3 regions of the Yersinia massiliensis genome follow, and region 3 is predicted to be linked to each of the others. Evidence: predicted binding sites of a transcription regulator. Region 3 holds the regulator's gene; each other region holds the start of a gene.

Region 1 (4,851 bases), 2.1 Mb from region 3:
TTTGTTGGCTTAGGTGGGATCTCTAACAAATTAAACCAAAAAAGCGTTTCACGATCAGTTGCTAAGCCACTGCCCGTCCGAAACAGCCGGATAGTTTGATCTCTTTTAGGATCTAAACGTATTACTGGTGGCGTAACACTAAAAGGTACCTTGATCGTATCCGGACGTGCATTCGCATCACCGTTATCAATCCAGGCTTGCAAGAGAACTGGCATATTCCCTGTATTGGAAACCTTAACTATACCTTCACGTTGCTTTTCATTGTAAATGACACGCGTCCCAGTGATCATCACTTCCGCGCGAGCAATTGTCGCCGTAATGAATAATGTGACCAAGGTGAACGCTATAAAGAATGTTTTACGCATAAGGTTTCCAATTATAGAGCGAACTAAACAGGGAGCACTAAGCTCCCATGTTGTTGCTGATAACATTGGAGATTAACTATCTCCCTCTTATCAGCCCCGCTATATCACAAGCATTACTTAGTCATAAACAATAGTATAGTCAACTTGAGTCGTTACTGTACCCGCACCGACTGAAGCGTTGTTCGCATAATACTGTGCATAATAGGCTAATGTCGCGCCACCACCAGATATATCTTCGACGACACTACTCTGACCTGCACCGCCGACCATAATAGGCGAGCTATTTTTATTTAATAGACGAACCTGAACACCTGTCGATGTGCCATTGCTGTTCAAACGACCTGTTGAGGTTTCTACCGTAGCGCCTGGCTCAAAATAAGCATAAGCATTATTCATTGACGCCCCAGAGCAACCAGATAAGACGATACTAAAAGGTGTAGTACCGGCAACCGAGTTAATCGTGCTCAATGCGCTGGCAGAGATAGTCGGTAAATTGACTGTGCCATCTTTAGTGCCATTATTTACTGAAACGCCACAAGTGGTATCAGTAATTTGGCCATTGATAGTAATAGTGCCGTCTGTAGCAAAAGCAGACTGCGCGATAAACAGACCAGTGATAGCTGCAATTAATGCGCTGGTAGTTTTAATTTTCATGTTTATTTCCCCGTGATCTTAAATATGTTTAGAACAATGTTTTTAATTAGGATTTATATCCTGAACCAGTGAAGTCCGATTTCGTTATGGCTATTATTTCATCATTTAAAACATTGTCAATTAGGCTAAAAAACACATAGGTATTACTATTTTGTAAAATAATAAGAATGAATAAGTATGAACAAAAGAAAAAAGAAAAAAGAAAAAAGAAAATAAGGTGTGGGATTTTTCATTTAACTTGTAGGAAAATACCTACATTAGATATTGAAAATAAATTACCCCATCAGTCACAAGTTAATAATAGCGACAAAAAATGAAATAAAAAAACAAGACAAAACAGAATGGTAGGAATTTTCTCATGGGATAAATGAGTGTGATAATCAAGACCACAATCATTTTTTGAGTCAAATCAAAAAAATCATAATTCATATTTATCAGAAAATGATATTTACATAATATTTACGTTGTAAAAGTGAAAATATTTTATTTTTATTAAAAAACACACACTGCTTAACACCATGCAGCATAAAAAATAACAATCATTGCTATGTTAGTTAGCCTTTAAATAGCAATGATTATCAATTAATATTGCCAATTCGAAAGTTTATGACTTCATATCCGAAAGACGCCTATTGCTGGCTGGGTAAAAACCTATCTTGTGTACCGAGAAATTTGCTCATTCTGCAGAGCACCCTAAGTCCTCCCATGTTTTTATCTCTGTCGGAGTAAGTGCGGACAATTTGGTATGAGGCCACAGGATCCAGCCTATCGTCTGCTCAAGCTAACAGATCACTATAAAATACTGGGGTCGTCGTGAATGCCCACTGGTCGGCAAAAGATTAGTCTCGTACATCTGTAGTCTTGAGAACTACGCGTTATCAAACTAAATCCCCTCTTTTAACATTGAGATAAAAAATAGCGGCAAGTCATGAATCGCGAAAATCACCTGTGGCTATTTTTATATCGATAAACAATCTAATTTACTGATTTTATCATCATAGAATAGCTAAAACGCGTTGTTTCATGCGCCTTAATACTGTACATTAACACAGTATATTATCTCTTTTTGGAAAAAAACATGCGTGTTGAATTGATTTATGACAAACGGAATGTCGCTGGTTTGGCTAATGCAGGTGAAATGATTAAGGCGGAGCTAACTAAACGTGTGCATCGTGTCTTTCCGGATGCCGACGTGAAAGTCAAAGCGATGCAAGCGAACGGCATCAATACTGATGCGAACAAACAAGAAAAATCAGTGCTCAATCGTTTGGTTGAAGAAATGTTTGAAGAAGCAGACGAATGGCTTGTCAGTGACTTTTAATCTGAAGTAATCCGAGCAATTCCGCTCGGATTAGATAGTTTTCTATTGTACTCTAATAAAATAAGCAATATTTAATATTTTTAATTTTCTTTTAATATTTAATTTAAAACATTAACCTTATATCAATGTTACCTTTCATTATCGATATTTAAGTCCATTAAAGGTTAGTAATGAAGAACGTAACATTAATTAAGAAAAGCGTATGCGCATTAGCATTGCTTATGACATGCCATATAGCCTCAGCTAGCTATAATTCAAGTATTACCGATAACTTAAAAGTGAGCACCTCACTGGGTTTATTAAGTGCAGAATCGCAAGAATCTGTCTATCAACCCGAAAACCAAGGGCATAAAGTCAGCCAACTGGATTGGAAAGTGAGAAACGCCCCCATCATCAAGATGGATATTTCATGGGATCTCTTATCTAGACTAACTTTAACGGCCAAAGGCTGGAGCACATTATCATCTGCAGATGGCTTCATGGATAATTATGACTGGCTAAATCAAAATCAAATTAATTGGAGTGAGTGGTCTCATCATAGTAAAACTAATTTAAACCATGCCAATGAAATTGATCTCAATGTCAAGTTTTGGCTTTTAAACAATAATAATTATCGTATTGGAGCCATATCCGGCTATCAGCAGAGTAACAATAGTTGGGTGGCATATGGTGGTGATTTAATTTACAGTAATGGCAGCCAACTCATTAAGCTGTCTGATGACATCATGGCCATCAGTTATAAGCAAAAATTTAATATGCCCTATATTGGGTTAGCTGGCCATTATCGCCATCAAAATTTCGAGCTTAATACAATGTTTAAATATAGCAGTTGGGTCAATGCCAATGGCTATGATAAGCATCATCTGCGTAATCAAACCTTCAACGATACCAGCAAAAACTCTCGCTATTATGGTGTCGCTATGGATGTCGGATATTATGTCACTAAAAATACCAAAGTATTTGTTGAAGCTTCTTGGAATCGATACTCCGAAGGTAAAGGAAATTCACAAATGCTCAACCAAGCAACGGGTCAGTCCATAAACACGCTAAAGGGTGCTGGTATCGCTTACCGCCACCAAACACTGTCCTTGGGTTTGCAGCATAAATTTTAATCATCCCACGCGATGTCGCCGCCAAGAATCAGCCTCAATATGTCGCCTACACACCTTTGTAGTCCTCATATTGAGGCTGACTTTATACTTTAAATATCACTATTATTTTCAACATTTTTTTGATTCTCACCAATAAACTTTAGACATTGCCTTTGTCAACTTTATGTTTTCCTTCGATATCGATTACAACTATCCCCCCCACTTTCTCACTATTACATAAAGAAGCGTTAACAATGACGCACTTATCGCCTTTTGTGACTGTGACTCAGTTCAAGTTTTACGCTGCTAAGCCGTTATTGGGATCATGCCATCCCCATTAATTAGGACGCTCTATGCTTGATTCCATTCGTTCACGTATCTTGGCTGCCTGCATCATCATCGTCGCGGGTTCTCTCGCCATTAACACTTATTTTAACTATTCCGTTGCCAACAAATATAACAGCAGTGCCATCGATAACACTTTGACTGCTGTGACCGCCAGTCATGGTGTCGGGATTGCAGACTGGGTGGCCGCTAAAACACAAATGATTGTGTCACTCAAAGACAGTGCACTGACGGCTGACCCGATACCCGCATTGCGTCAAGTGGCAGCGGCCGGTAATTTTATTAACGTTTATATTGGTTATGCCAATAAAACAGCCACCTTTTCTAATCCTGATGGCATTCCTGAAGGCTATGACCCCACTGGTCGCCCGTGGTATTTGCAAGCGGTTAAGGCTGGCAAACCCGTGGTGACTCCACCGTATGTTGATGCGGGGACTAATCAATTAGTGGTGACGTTTGCCTTACCCATTATTCAGGATGGGAATGTCAAAGGGGTATTGGCTGCCGATGTCACTATGGATAGCGTTATTGCAAACGTGAAATCCATACATCCAACCGATGATAGCTTCGGCATGTTAATTGATGCCGATGGCACCATTATCGCTCATCCGGATGCACAGCTAACCCTTAAGCCGCTAAGTGATATTGCACCGTCATTAGATCTAAAAGCTCTATTGACGGCGACAGATCCTATTGTTGCCAAGATAGGTGAGCAGCCTAAGTTGCTGCTTGCGCAAGCTGTACCGGGGACACAATGGTTTACAGTGGTCGCCCTAGATCAGGCACAAGCCACTGCCGGTATGCGATCATTACTGACAACGTCATTGGTGACGCTGATAGTGATTATTTTGATCGCTATCGTGATTATTGGCCTGATCACACAGCGTGCCTTACTCCCCCTTAGCCATGTGCATAAAGCCATGGACGCCATCAGCTCCGGCACCGAGGATTTAACGAGACGTTTGCCGATCGAAGGCCGTGATGAAGTGGCAAAAATTGCCCAATCATTCAACCGATTTGCCGACAAGCTGAGTGCTGTGATGGCACAAATTCGCGATACCAGCGAATCGGTACG
Region 2 (4,851 bases), 2.1 Mb from region 3:
TGTCTCCATAAATCTCCGCTACATGACTTTAATTGGTCTATTTGGTCCAAAAAGAATTTGCCGATAAAGAGCTGGAAGCAATTATGACATGAAATGACGTTCCATTAGTTGCCAATCATAACACTCGCTCAAAAACCTGTATGTATCGTGATGGGAATCGCATAACCCAGAAAGTTTAGTTATAAGTTCAAGGTGGGCGAACGGGGGAATAGCCGCTAGGATGGTGACTTATTATCGGCAACCGTCGCCATATCTAACTCGGGTATTAATGCCATGTCAAATGTCACTTTGTCTCCTTTACTACGTGATGGTGAGCCTCCGTCCGCTGTTATTGAGCGCCCACAGGGCCAGTCACCTTTCCTTTTACTGGCAGACCATGCCGGGCAGCGTATCCCTAGCCAATTAGGTGATCTAGGCCTAGCAATTGGGGAGATTGACCGCCATATCGGCTGGGATATTGGCTCATTGGCTACCGCCCGTTTACTGAGTGAATATTTGGATGCCACGCTGATTCATCAGCAATATTCTCGCTTAGTGATTGATTGTAACCGTACCCCAGGTATTGCCAGCTCTATACCTGAAATTTCCGAGCACACACGAATCCCACGCAATATTGGCGTCACAGTGGCAGAGGCTGATGCGCGCCGCATTGAGGTGTTCCAGCCTTATCACGATTTGATCACGCAAACACTCAACCAGCGTCGAGATAATGGGCAGCCAAGTGTCATTATCTCAATGCACAGTTTCACGCCGTCTTTTAAAAACATCGAGCGGCCGTGGCAAATTGGCACGTTATTTAATCGCAATCCTGCGTTTGCTTTGCAACTGGTTGCGTTTTTACAGCAAGACAGAGAGTTGCATGTGGGCATTAATGAACCCTATGCCATGACGGATGCAACTGACTTTACCTTGCCATTTCATGCCGAACAGCGGCAGTTACCTTATGTGGGAATTGAGATTCGTCAAGATCTCATTACTCATCAAGCAGGACAAGTACAGTGGGCGACACGCTTAGCGCAGTTATTACCCCAAGTGCTAGAAGTGATAAATAAGGCTGAATAACGAGTGATGCATGTTTTTTGGCATGGAAATGTTGTGCTCTATGTTCATGACCTACAGCTATTAATTAGATATTATCGACTTAATTATCATTTTTATTCGCCGCACAATATTAATGTTGATAACAATCAAAATTAATGACAATTAAGGTTATAACACCATGGAATCGGAATCGAAGCCTGCACGCATCCTGATCAGCGCCTGTTTGATGGGTAAACCTGTGCGCTATAACGGCAGTGCACTGTCAGTCAGTGACGAAATTATTCAGCGCTGGCAGGATGAAGACCGTTTGATTCTTGTTTGTCCTGAATTGGCGGCTGGAATGCCGGTGCCTCGGCCTCCCGCTGAGATTCAGCAAGGCAATGGCGAAGCGGTATTGCAAGGGCAGGCGAGAGTAATTGAACAGTGGGGCAATGATGTCAGCCGCGAATTTCTGCAAGGGGCTTATCAGGCATTAGAATTGGCGCAAAAACACCATTGTGTCTTGGCTATCTTGACTGAAGGTAGCCCATCTTGTGGCAGCAGTCGCATTTATGATGGCCATTTTAATGGCACTCAGCGAGCCGGTCAGGGGGTCACCACCGCGTTATTGCGTCGCCACGGTATCAAAGTTTTCAGTCATCATCAGCTTGAACTTGCGGACGATTTTTTGCGAAGCGCTTCGCAGATCTAGGTTAAAAACCCATCAAATGTCATAAAATACCGCCATACTGTATAAATAAACAGTATTGCTGTGAGGTTGTAATTTTAGTCACTGAGTCTTTATTGAAATCATTAAGTCGAGGTAACGATATGACATTTAAAATAGTGGATAAAGAACCGCAAAAAATCGTTGGTATTCGGGCTGTCGGTCCCTATCACGAAACGATCCCTCGGGCCTTTGACCAGCTTTCGTCGCTATACGCCCAGTACCAAATTCCGGGCAAAGATTGGCTTGCACTCTACTGGGACAACCCAGAAACTAATTTACCTGCTGAGCTACGTGCCGATGTTTCCTTGTCTGTCGCAGATGATTATGTGCTGCCAGCAGAGCTTCGTGATCAAATGCAAATACAGATCATCCCTGGCGGTTTGTACGCTGTCTATCATACCCGCGTAACTGATGATGATTACGCCAAAGCATGGGGTGAACTGTATCACCAGCACATACCGCAAAGTGGATATCGACCAGTGGAAGGGGCATGTTATGAGGTCTACCTCAATGACGGTAGAACTGATGGCTACTTCGATATCGATATCTATCAATCGGTAGAAAAAGCATCTTAACTCTTGCCAGCAGCCGAGCTTGACCGTTCGGCTGCTAGTTATAGTTATAGATACTATCGCGTAAATTCAACGTCCAACGACTGTCTACTCATTAGCCATTCGTTCCTGCGGTGAGGAACAATTGACTTAACCAGTCGCTGAAAATACGCACACGTGGTGAAAGCTGACGATTGTATGGATACAAGAAAGAGACTGGCATCGGTGGTGGTGCATATTCTGGCAAAATCTCAATGAGTGTTCCTGCTAATAAGTCAGGTGCGATGTGGTAGCGTGGCACCTGAATGATTCCCAATCCCAGTCGTGCTGAGCTCACAAAGCTTTCCGCCCCCGTAACCGATAGCACTGTGGGCAATTTGACCTCTAGAATCTTGGCCGACGGCGGTGCCCCTGATGACGGTGGCGCTTTTGTGGCTTTTGCGTGGTTATTTGATTTAGTGCGAGAGCTAAACTCAAGTGGCATCAACCCGCCTGTTGCACTTGACCGGAAGCCAACCATCTGATGCCCATACAATTGGTCGGGGTGATTTGGTGTTCCATGCCGTAGTAAATATTGCGGCGAAGCACAGGTGACTTGCGGTAACAGTGCGACGCGGCGAGCAACCATATCGCTGTCTTGCAAATTGCCTACCCGTAACACGCCATCTATGCCTTCGCGAATCAAATCAACCAACCGATCGCCTTCGCTAATAAATAGCTCAATATCTGGATATTGGGCGATAAAGTCAGGTAATTGCGGTAAAACAAAGTGGCGGGCTAACGTGCCATGCACATCAATTCGTAGTAGCCCTCGAGGCTTAGCATGATCAAATGCCATTTCGGCATCTTCAATGTCGGCAATAATTCGTAGGCAGCGTTGGTAGTAGGCCTCACCATCCAATGTGGCGCTAACATGGCGCGTTGTTCGCTGTAATAGACGGACATTTAAGCGTTTTTCTAGCTGCTTTATGGCATCTGTGACGGTAGAACGCGGCAAGTTTAGTTCTTGTGCAGTTTGGGTAAAACTACGCTGTTCCACGACTCTGATAAAAACTCGCATGGCATCTATTCTGTCCACGATATTGTTCGCTTTATTCGGATAGAGTTAACGAATAATAGGGGATTATCCGAAACAGTAAAGATGGCATTCTTGATTTGGTCGCCACACAACATCACTTAACGGTAACAAGGATGGCTTTCAGCCATCAAATCTACGTCTACGATAAAGACTTATATCAGGAGAATATTATGGTGAGTACAACGCAGCAGGTTGCCATTGTCACAGGCGCATCTCGTGGAATTGGTGCGGCCATTGCCGAACGCTTGGCACGGGACGGATATACCGTACTGATCAATTACTCCCATAGCGAGAGTGAAGCTGAAGCTTTAGTACGCAAGATTCAACAAACTGGCGGCAAGGCATTGAGCGCTAAAGCCGATATCAGCAATGCCACTGCTGTTGCACAATTATTCTCCACGGCAGAAGCCGCCTTTGGCGGTGTTGATGTATTGGTCAATAACGCTGGAATACTCTCTCTTAGTGCCATTGCCGATAGCGATGATGAGCATTTTGATCGCCAAATAGCGATTAATCTCAAAGGCAGTTTTAACGGAATGCGTGAAGCAGCTAAACGCCTCAAATCAGGAGGCAGAATTGTGAACTTTTCTACCAGTGTTGTCGGTTTGAAATTGGAAAAATACGGTGTTTATGCAGCAACCAAAGCTGCCGTTGAAACCATGACGGCAATTTTGGCAAAAGAATTACGTGGCCGTCAAATTACGGTGAATGCCGTTGCACCAGGGCCCACGGCAACAGACCTTTTCCTAAATGGAAAATCAGCAGAATTGATTGAAACAATGGCAAAAATGGCACCATTGGAAAGATTAGGAACGCCTGAAGACATCGCGGCGGCCGTTGCTTTTCTGGTCAGTGAAGATGGGGGGTGGATCAATGGGCAAGTTTTGCGTGCTAATGGCGGCCTGATTTAACATCGCGATAAAATGGACAGATCTGCTAGGCGATGAACCAAAGTGATAAAAGGAAATTAATAACGTGTTTATCATAGAAGCGTGATAGTTCTGAAAACAGGATAGTTCTGAAAATAGAATAGCCATAAACGCGTGATTGGCCTAAAAGCATGAGTTTCTTAAGAGCATAAGTTTCTTGAGAGCATTTGTGTCATAAAAGCGTCATTCGCTTGTTCTAGTATCCGTTGTAACCAATTAATACAAACTGTATTACTGTTTTACAACAAGGAATTATTCTAATGCAGAATCGCGTATCCCTCTTTACTGGCCGTACTCAGTTATCCGCTATCGCGTTGTCCACACTGATGTTAAGCAGCGCGTTGTTCACGCCGAATACCGTTGCTGCTGCAACGGGTTTATATGATCGCAGTGCGCAAGGTGATGTCACTCAATTTGGGGGCGCACGTCGTTTAACGGGTGATCAGACTCAAGCGTTGCGTGATTCGCTATCCAATAAAACAGTCAAAAATGTCATCTTGCTGATTGGCGATGGCATGGGAGATTCAGAAATTACCTCGGCCC
Region 3 (4,851 bases):
CCTTTAAAAGTACGGCGGATAAAGAACGCACCCAAACGGCGGAAAATCGGGCCAGCAGGCCAGAAGTTAAGGTTAATACCGGCAGCAATATGAGGAGGTACTAACCCTTGATGATAGAGCACGTAGGAGAGCAGCAAATAATCCATATGGCTGCGATGGCAAGGCACATAAACAATCTCATGGCCATCTTGCGCCAACTGCCGTACTCGCTCAGCGTTATGGACGTTGATGCCTTGATACAGGCGGTTCCATGTCCAGCTCAATACCCTGTCAGATAGACGTACGGCTTCATAAGAGAAGTTTGCCGCAATCTCTTCCATCAACGTAATGGCATTTTGCTGTGCTTTCTCGTGGGATATTTTTTTAGTCCGCGCTTCATCGGCAACGGCTTTTTCAATCGCTTTAGAGGCCAGCAGCTTATTGAACAGATCCTGACGGGCTGGCAAACTTGGGCCGACCGCCGCCAAACGCTGACGAGAGAAGTGCATCCGCGCCACGCGAGCCAGTTTATGAGCGATTGTTTTATCTGTGCCATGCTCACTGGCCATCCGGCGCAGTGACACCGTGGTTGAGAACCGGACAAAACTATCGCGGCCTAGCCACAAGACAGCAAAGAACTTCTCAACGCCGTTCAATACCCGCAGATGAGGTGTGCCGTGACCTTCGCGCCCAGGTGAGCGACCAAACATCACGGAAACCGGTAGCATCTGGATATCTAATTCCGGATTATTACGATGTAAATCCAAATAATCGTGGAATAACTTCACTGACTCTTGTTTTGGTGCGTAATAGCGAAAGACCCTTGGACCATTATCGATAAAGACATGGCTTGGGAGTTGTACGCCATCAATTTCCAATGGAATCAAAGGGTCGGGCAGATCTTGTGCCTGACATTGCGCTCGCAAAGTCAGCAAATCTGCCTTGGAATTATAAGGTAAAACGTACAGAATTGGACGAGATGGGTCTAACCCTAACTCAGTCACAGGATCTGCCGGAATAACCTTGCTTTTTACCAACAATTTAAGTGGTAAATTCAATAACTTATAATATATTTTACGCCAACCTGACATGACAACTTGAAGCCTCTTGTTAGCAATTCATCGCAAGGATACCAGAAACTGGTTTTTAGATCTGTGGTGATGAGACAACAGAAAGCGGTAAAAATCATCATCTCCTTAAGATAAAGGCAATAAAACATGGCAAATCAGTTAACAGGGCTAACCCGAATCTACAAAGCAGCGGGTTATTCTGCGAAAGGCTTAATCGCAGCTTGGCACAATGAAGCGGCTTTTCGCCAAGAGGCTGTCGTTGCGCTCGTGGCTATCATACTGGCGTTCTGGCTAGATTTAGATGCTGTAGCCCGCATTTTATTGATTGGTAGCGTTGTTCTAGTGATTATTATTGAAGTTATCAATAGTGCAATTGAAGCGGTAGTCGACCGTATCGGCAGTGAGTTTCATGAGCTATCCGGCAGGGCTAAAGATATGGGCTCTGCTGCCGTGTTTTTAGCTGTTCTGCTGGCTATTTTTGTCTGGATATCTGTACTTTGGCACCATTTGAGTTGACGCTATGGCGCATAAAGCCGCGGCGAGTTCACAACAGGACACAATTAAGCTGTGATTAATCCCTGTTTTTATTCACTCTTTGGTTCCCAATATCCGCTTACCTGTATATACTCACAGCAAAACTGTATAAACAAACAGGGGGCGGAATGAAAGCACTTACGACCAGACAGCAAGAGGTTTATGACCTGGTGCGCGATCACTTGGCGCAAACTGGTATGCCACCGACCCGTGCTGAAATTGCGCAGCGTCTGGGATTTCGTTCTCCTAACGCTGCTGAAGAGCATTTAAAAGCATTGGCCCGTAAAGGCGTGATAGAGATTGTCTCTGGCGCTTCGCGTGGCATTCGTTTGCTGATGGAAGAAGAAGAGGGCCTGCCACTGATTGGGCGGGTTGCTGCAGGTGAACCACTGCTGGCACAGCAACACATCGAAGGGCACTATAAAGTTGATCCTTCAATGTTTAAGCCGAGCGCAGATTTTCTGCTGCGGGTTAATGGAATGTCGATGAGAGATATCGGTATTCTGGATGGCGATCTACTAGCCGTACATAAAACGCAGGATGTGCGGAACGGGCAAGTGGTTGTGGCACGTATCGATGATGAAGTGACAGTAAAACGCCTTAAAAAGCAGGGTAGCATCGTACAGCTGCTGCCAGAGAACAGCGAGTTTGAGCCGATCGTCGTTGATCTGCGCGAACAAAGCTTCACCATTGAGGGATTGGCTGTTGGCGTCATCCGTAATGGGGACTGGATCTGAATTAATTGACCGCAATATACCCTTCCCATCAGAAGGGTATATTATCCATTTCCCTACAATCTTTCTTATCATATTTAAATTGAGAGCATTCCGATAATACATTATTACCTGCTGTTTTAACTGAATATTCTCAGTCGCTATTTTTGCTTTCTTGATCTAAATCCAGTCATTAATATCAACCAGCCTTTAATTATCAGTCTCCTCTGCTATAGTTATTCCTACGATAAATATTTCTACTGATGCTTAAATAAGTTAATAACTATAAATTATTAGTTTATATAGATGGCGTTAGATGCTTATTAATATGGAAAATATTTATCGTGTTGAATTAAATAAACTGACTAATCCAAAGATTACGGAGATATCATGAACAAAGATCAAGCTGACGGTAACTGGAAGCAGTTTAAAGGTAAAGTGAAAGAGAAATGGGGTAAGCTGACTGACGATGACCTGACGGTTATTGAAGGAAAGCGTGACCAACTGGTCGGTAAAATCCAGGAGAAATACGGCTATCAGAAAGAGCAGGCTGAGAAAGAAGTGAAGGCCTGGGAAGACCACAGCAAATATCGCTGGTAGTCACATCACTAAATGGAATTAATCTGATATCGATACAAATGATTCGAATTTCTGCATGCTAGAATAATCACTATTAATTAAATAAGCCTCATATCGGTTGTTTAACTAAATTTATTATTCAATCATCTTTGATGATGCATGTTAATAATAGAGTCTATATTAGGATTTTCATTGGAATGATTGTTTGTATCGACGCGACACAAGGATGTGTCTCATATTTGCTGGTCATGGCTAATATTAAAAATAAGGCTGCCGTGATATCGACGACAGCTTAAACGAGATTCTTGGGCGTTGCTCTCTTTTGCCTCAATCACTTCTTTTTTGCCACAATTGAGTGGTCATGATCGCAATGATCATGGCTTTCACACGCTTCGATTACCCCGCATTCAGCACATAAACCATGCGCTTCAACCACACTATGACGCAGCGTAAAACCAGACTGTTTTGCTAATTGTGCCAATGCTTCTTCGATACCCACCGTAGTACGTTCAGTCACTATCTTGCACCTATCGCAGATAAAGAGGGCTGAGGTGTGGGTCGGCTCTTCAAAATGATGGCACAACACATAGCTGTTAGCTGATTCAACACGGTGGATAAACCCTTGTTCCAGCAAGAAGTCTAATGCGCGATAAACTGTCGGAGGCTTAGCCTGAGGCTCAGATACGCGCAGCAAATCCAATAAATCGTAGGCACTGATTGCGCCGGGCTGTTGTGCCATGAGGCGCAATACTTCAAGACGTTGCGGTGTCAGCCGGACGTTACGTTGTTGACACAAGCTTTCAGCTTGAGCCAGCAGTTTTTCCTGATTGATAGGGTTCATCATATACATCCCGCCGCAGTCGAATTGAAGGGATTTTACCATATTTACTGTTAATCGCCGATAGATGAAAAGGCGCAGGGTTGGCGAGCATCGCAATTTTGTCTTTTTAACTTCAATACTGGCCTGATATCGAGTTCTTCGTGTTACTAGACTGCCTAACCATCATGGCGAGATTTTACGGCGTGAGCGCTAAATTAAAGCGAACAAACCGAGCTGAATGGCTCGATTTGTTCATTTTTAGTTAGTATTAGAAACTATATTTGACGCCCAACATCACTGACGTATCGCTGTAACCATTGTTACCGATTTGCTGACCAACATTACTCCATAGATTAACGTTTTTATTTACCTTTCCTTCTACGCCGAGCTTCAGCTCCGCAATATTTGCGGCGCCTTCTTGCTGAACAATTGCAGTATCCATTCTTGTACCAAAATCTTTCGTATTATGGATCCAGTTGGCTTCGACGAAAGGTTGAATAACGTGTTCTTTATTCTGGTCACGGTAGTGATTCATAAAGGCTTTAGCCCCTAAGCGGGTTTGGATATTCCCCTCACCTTCGCTAGAAACGCGAGTGCCATTAGCTTCCTTGTGGTCATCAGCTTTTATCCCCATCCAAGTCACCTGCGCCTTCGGTTGGATGTAATAACGCGTATTTTTCGCTGCATTTTCGCCAACATTGAAGGTATAACCACTTTCAATTGAAGCGGTAACGCCCTTGGATTTATACTCTTCGGCCGCTAGGTCTTGGCCATTCACCGTGTTATTAAACCAACTATATTGTGCCCAGCTATCCACATATAGACCGGTTTTATCGGTGTCATTGGCAAACCAAGTACCATATAAACCCGTACTGTAACCGTCGACGGAGCCTTTTGCGCTATAGCCGGAGATACGTGAGTCCGTAGTACTACTGCTATTGCCATAACCGGCCATGACGCCTAGATGGAAACGATCTTTATCGTTATTGCTCCACTGAGCAATATCGCCACCAATTTGAAGGACATAACGATTCGTTCGAGTATCGAGTTGGCCGTTAGTATCACGGGAGCGATTATGCCCACCTTCGTTGCGCATCCACATACTGGTGACTTTTTGCTCGCCAGTGAACGCATCAATGTAGTGACTTTCCCCTAA

What was found. Region 3 encodes LexA, which represses DNA repair genes until DNA is damaged. Its sites were predicted from a motif close to TNCTGTATGTACATACAGNA; they were not measured.
Positions count from the first base shown of each region.
Region 1: the regulator LexA is predicted to act here: its motif matches at 2,054-2,073, upstream of DA391_RS15030 (DinI-like family protein).
Region 2: the regulator LexA is predicted to act here: its motif matches at 1,768-1,787, upstream of sbmC (DNA gyrase inhibitor SbmC).

Region 1 covers NZ_CP028487.1:3,216,466-3,221,316, forward strand. Annotated here, with positions in the region: gene DA391_RS15020 (fimbrial biogenesis chaperone) at 1-365, opposite strand, end outside; gene DA391_RS15025 (fimbrial protein) at 483-1,019, opposite strand; gene DA391_RS15030 (DinI-like family protein) at 2,098-2,340, shown strand; gene DA391_RS15035 (omptin family outer membrane protease) at 2,511-3,452, shown strand; gene DA391_RS15040 (methyl-accepting chemotaxis protein) at 3,785-4,851, shown strand, end outside.
Region 2 covers NZ_CP028487.1:2,442,646-2,447,496, reverse strand. Annotated here, with positions in the region: gene ogt (methylated-DNA--[protein]-cysteine S-methyltransferase) at 1-9, opposite strand, end outside; gene DA391_RS11430 (N-formylglutamate amidohydrolase) at 274-1,062, shown strand; gene DA391_RS11425 (DUF523 domain-containing protein) at 1,220-1,732, shown strand; gene sbmC (DNA gyrase inhibitor SbmC) at 1,852-2,325, shown strand; gene DA391_RS11415 (LysR family transcriptional regulator) at 2,417-3,379, opposite strand; gene DA391_RS11410 (SDR family oxidoreductase) at 3,550-4,290, shown strand; gene phoA (alkaline phosphatase) at 4,569-4,851, shown strand, end outside.
Region 3 covers NZ_CP028487.1:345,950-350,800, forward strand. Annotated here, with positions in the region: gene plsB (glycerol-3-phosphate 1-O-acyltransferase PlsB) at 1-1,070, opposite strand, end outside; gene DA391_RS01570 (diacylglycerol kinase) at 1,197-1,565, shown strand; gene lexA (transcriptional repressor LexA) at 1,712-2,320, shown strand; gene DA391_RS01580 (CsbD family protein) at 2,687-2,896, shown strand; gene zur (zinc uptake transcriptional repressor Zur) at 3,207-3,716, opposite strand; gene DA391_RS01590 (autotransporter outer membrane beta-barrel domain-containing protein) at 3,964-4,851, opposite strand, start outside.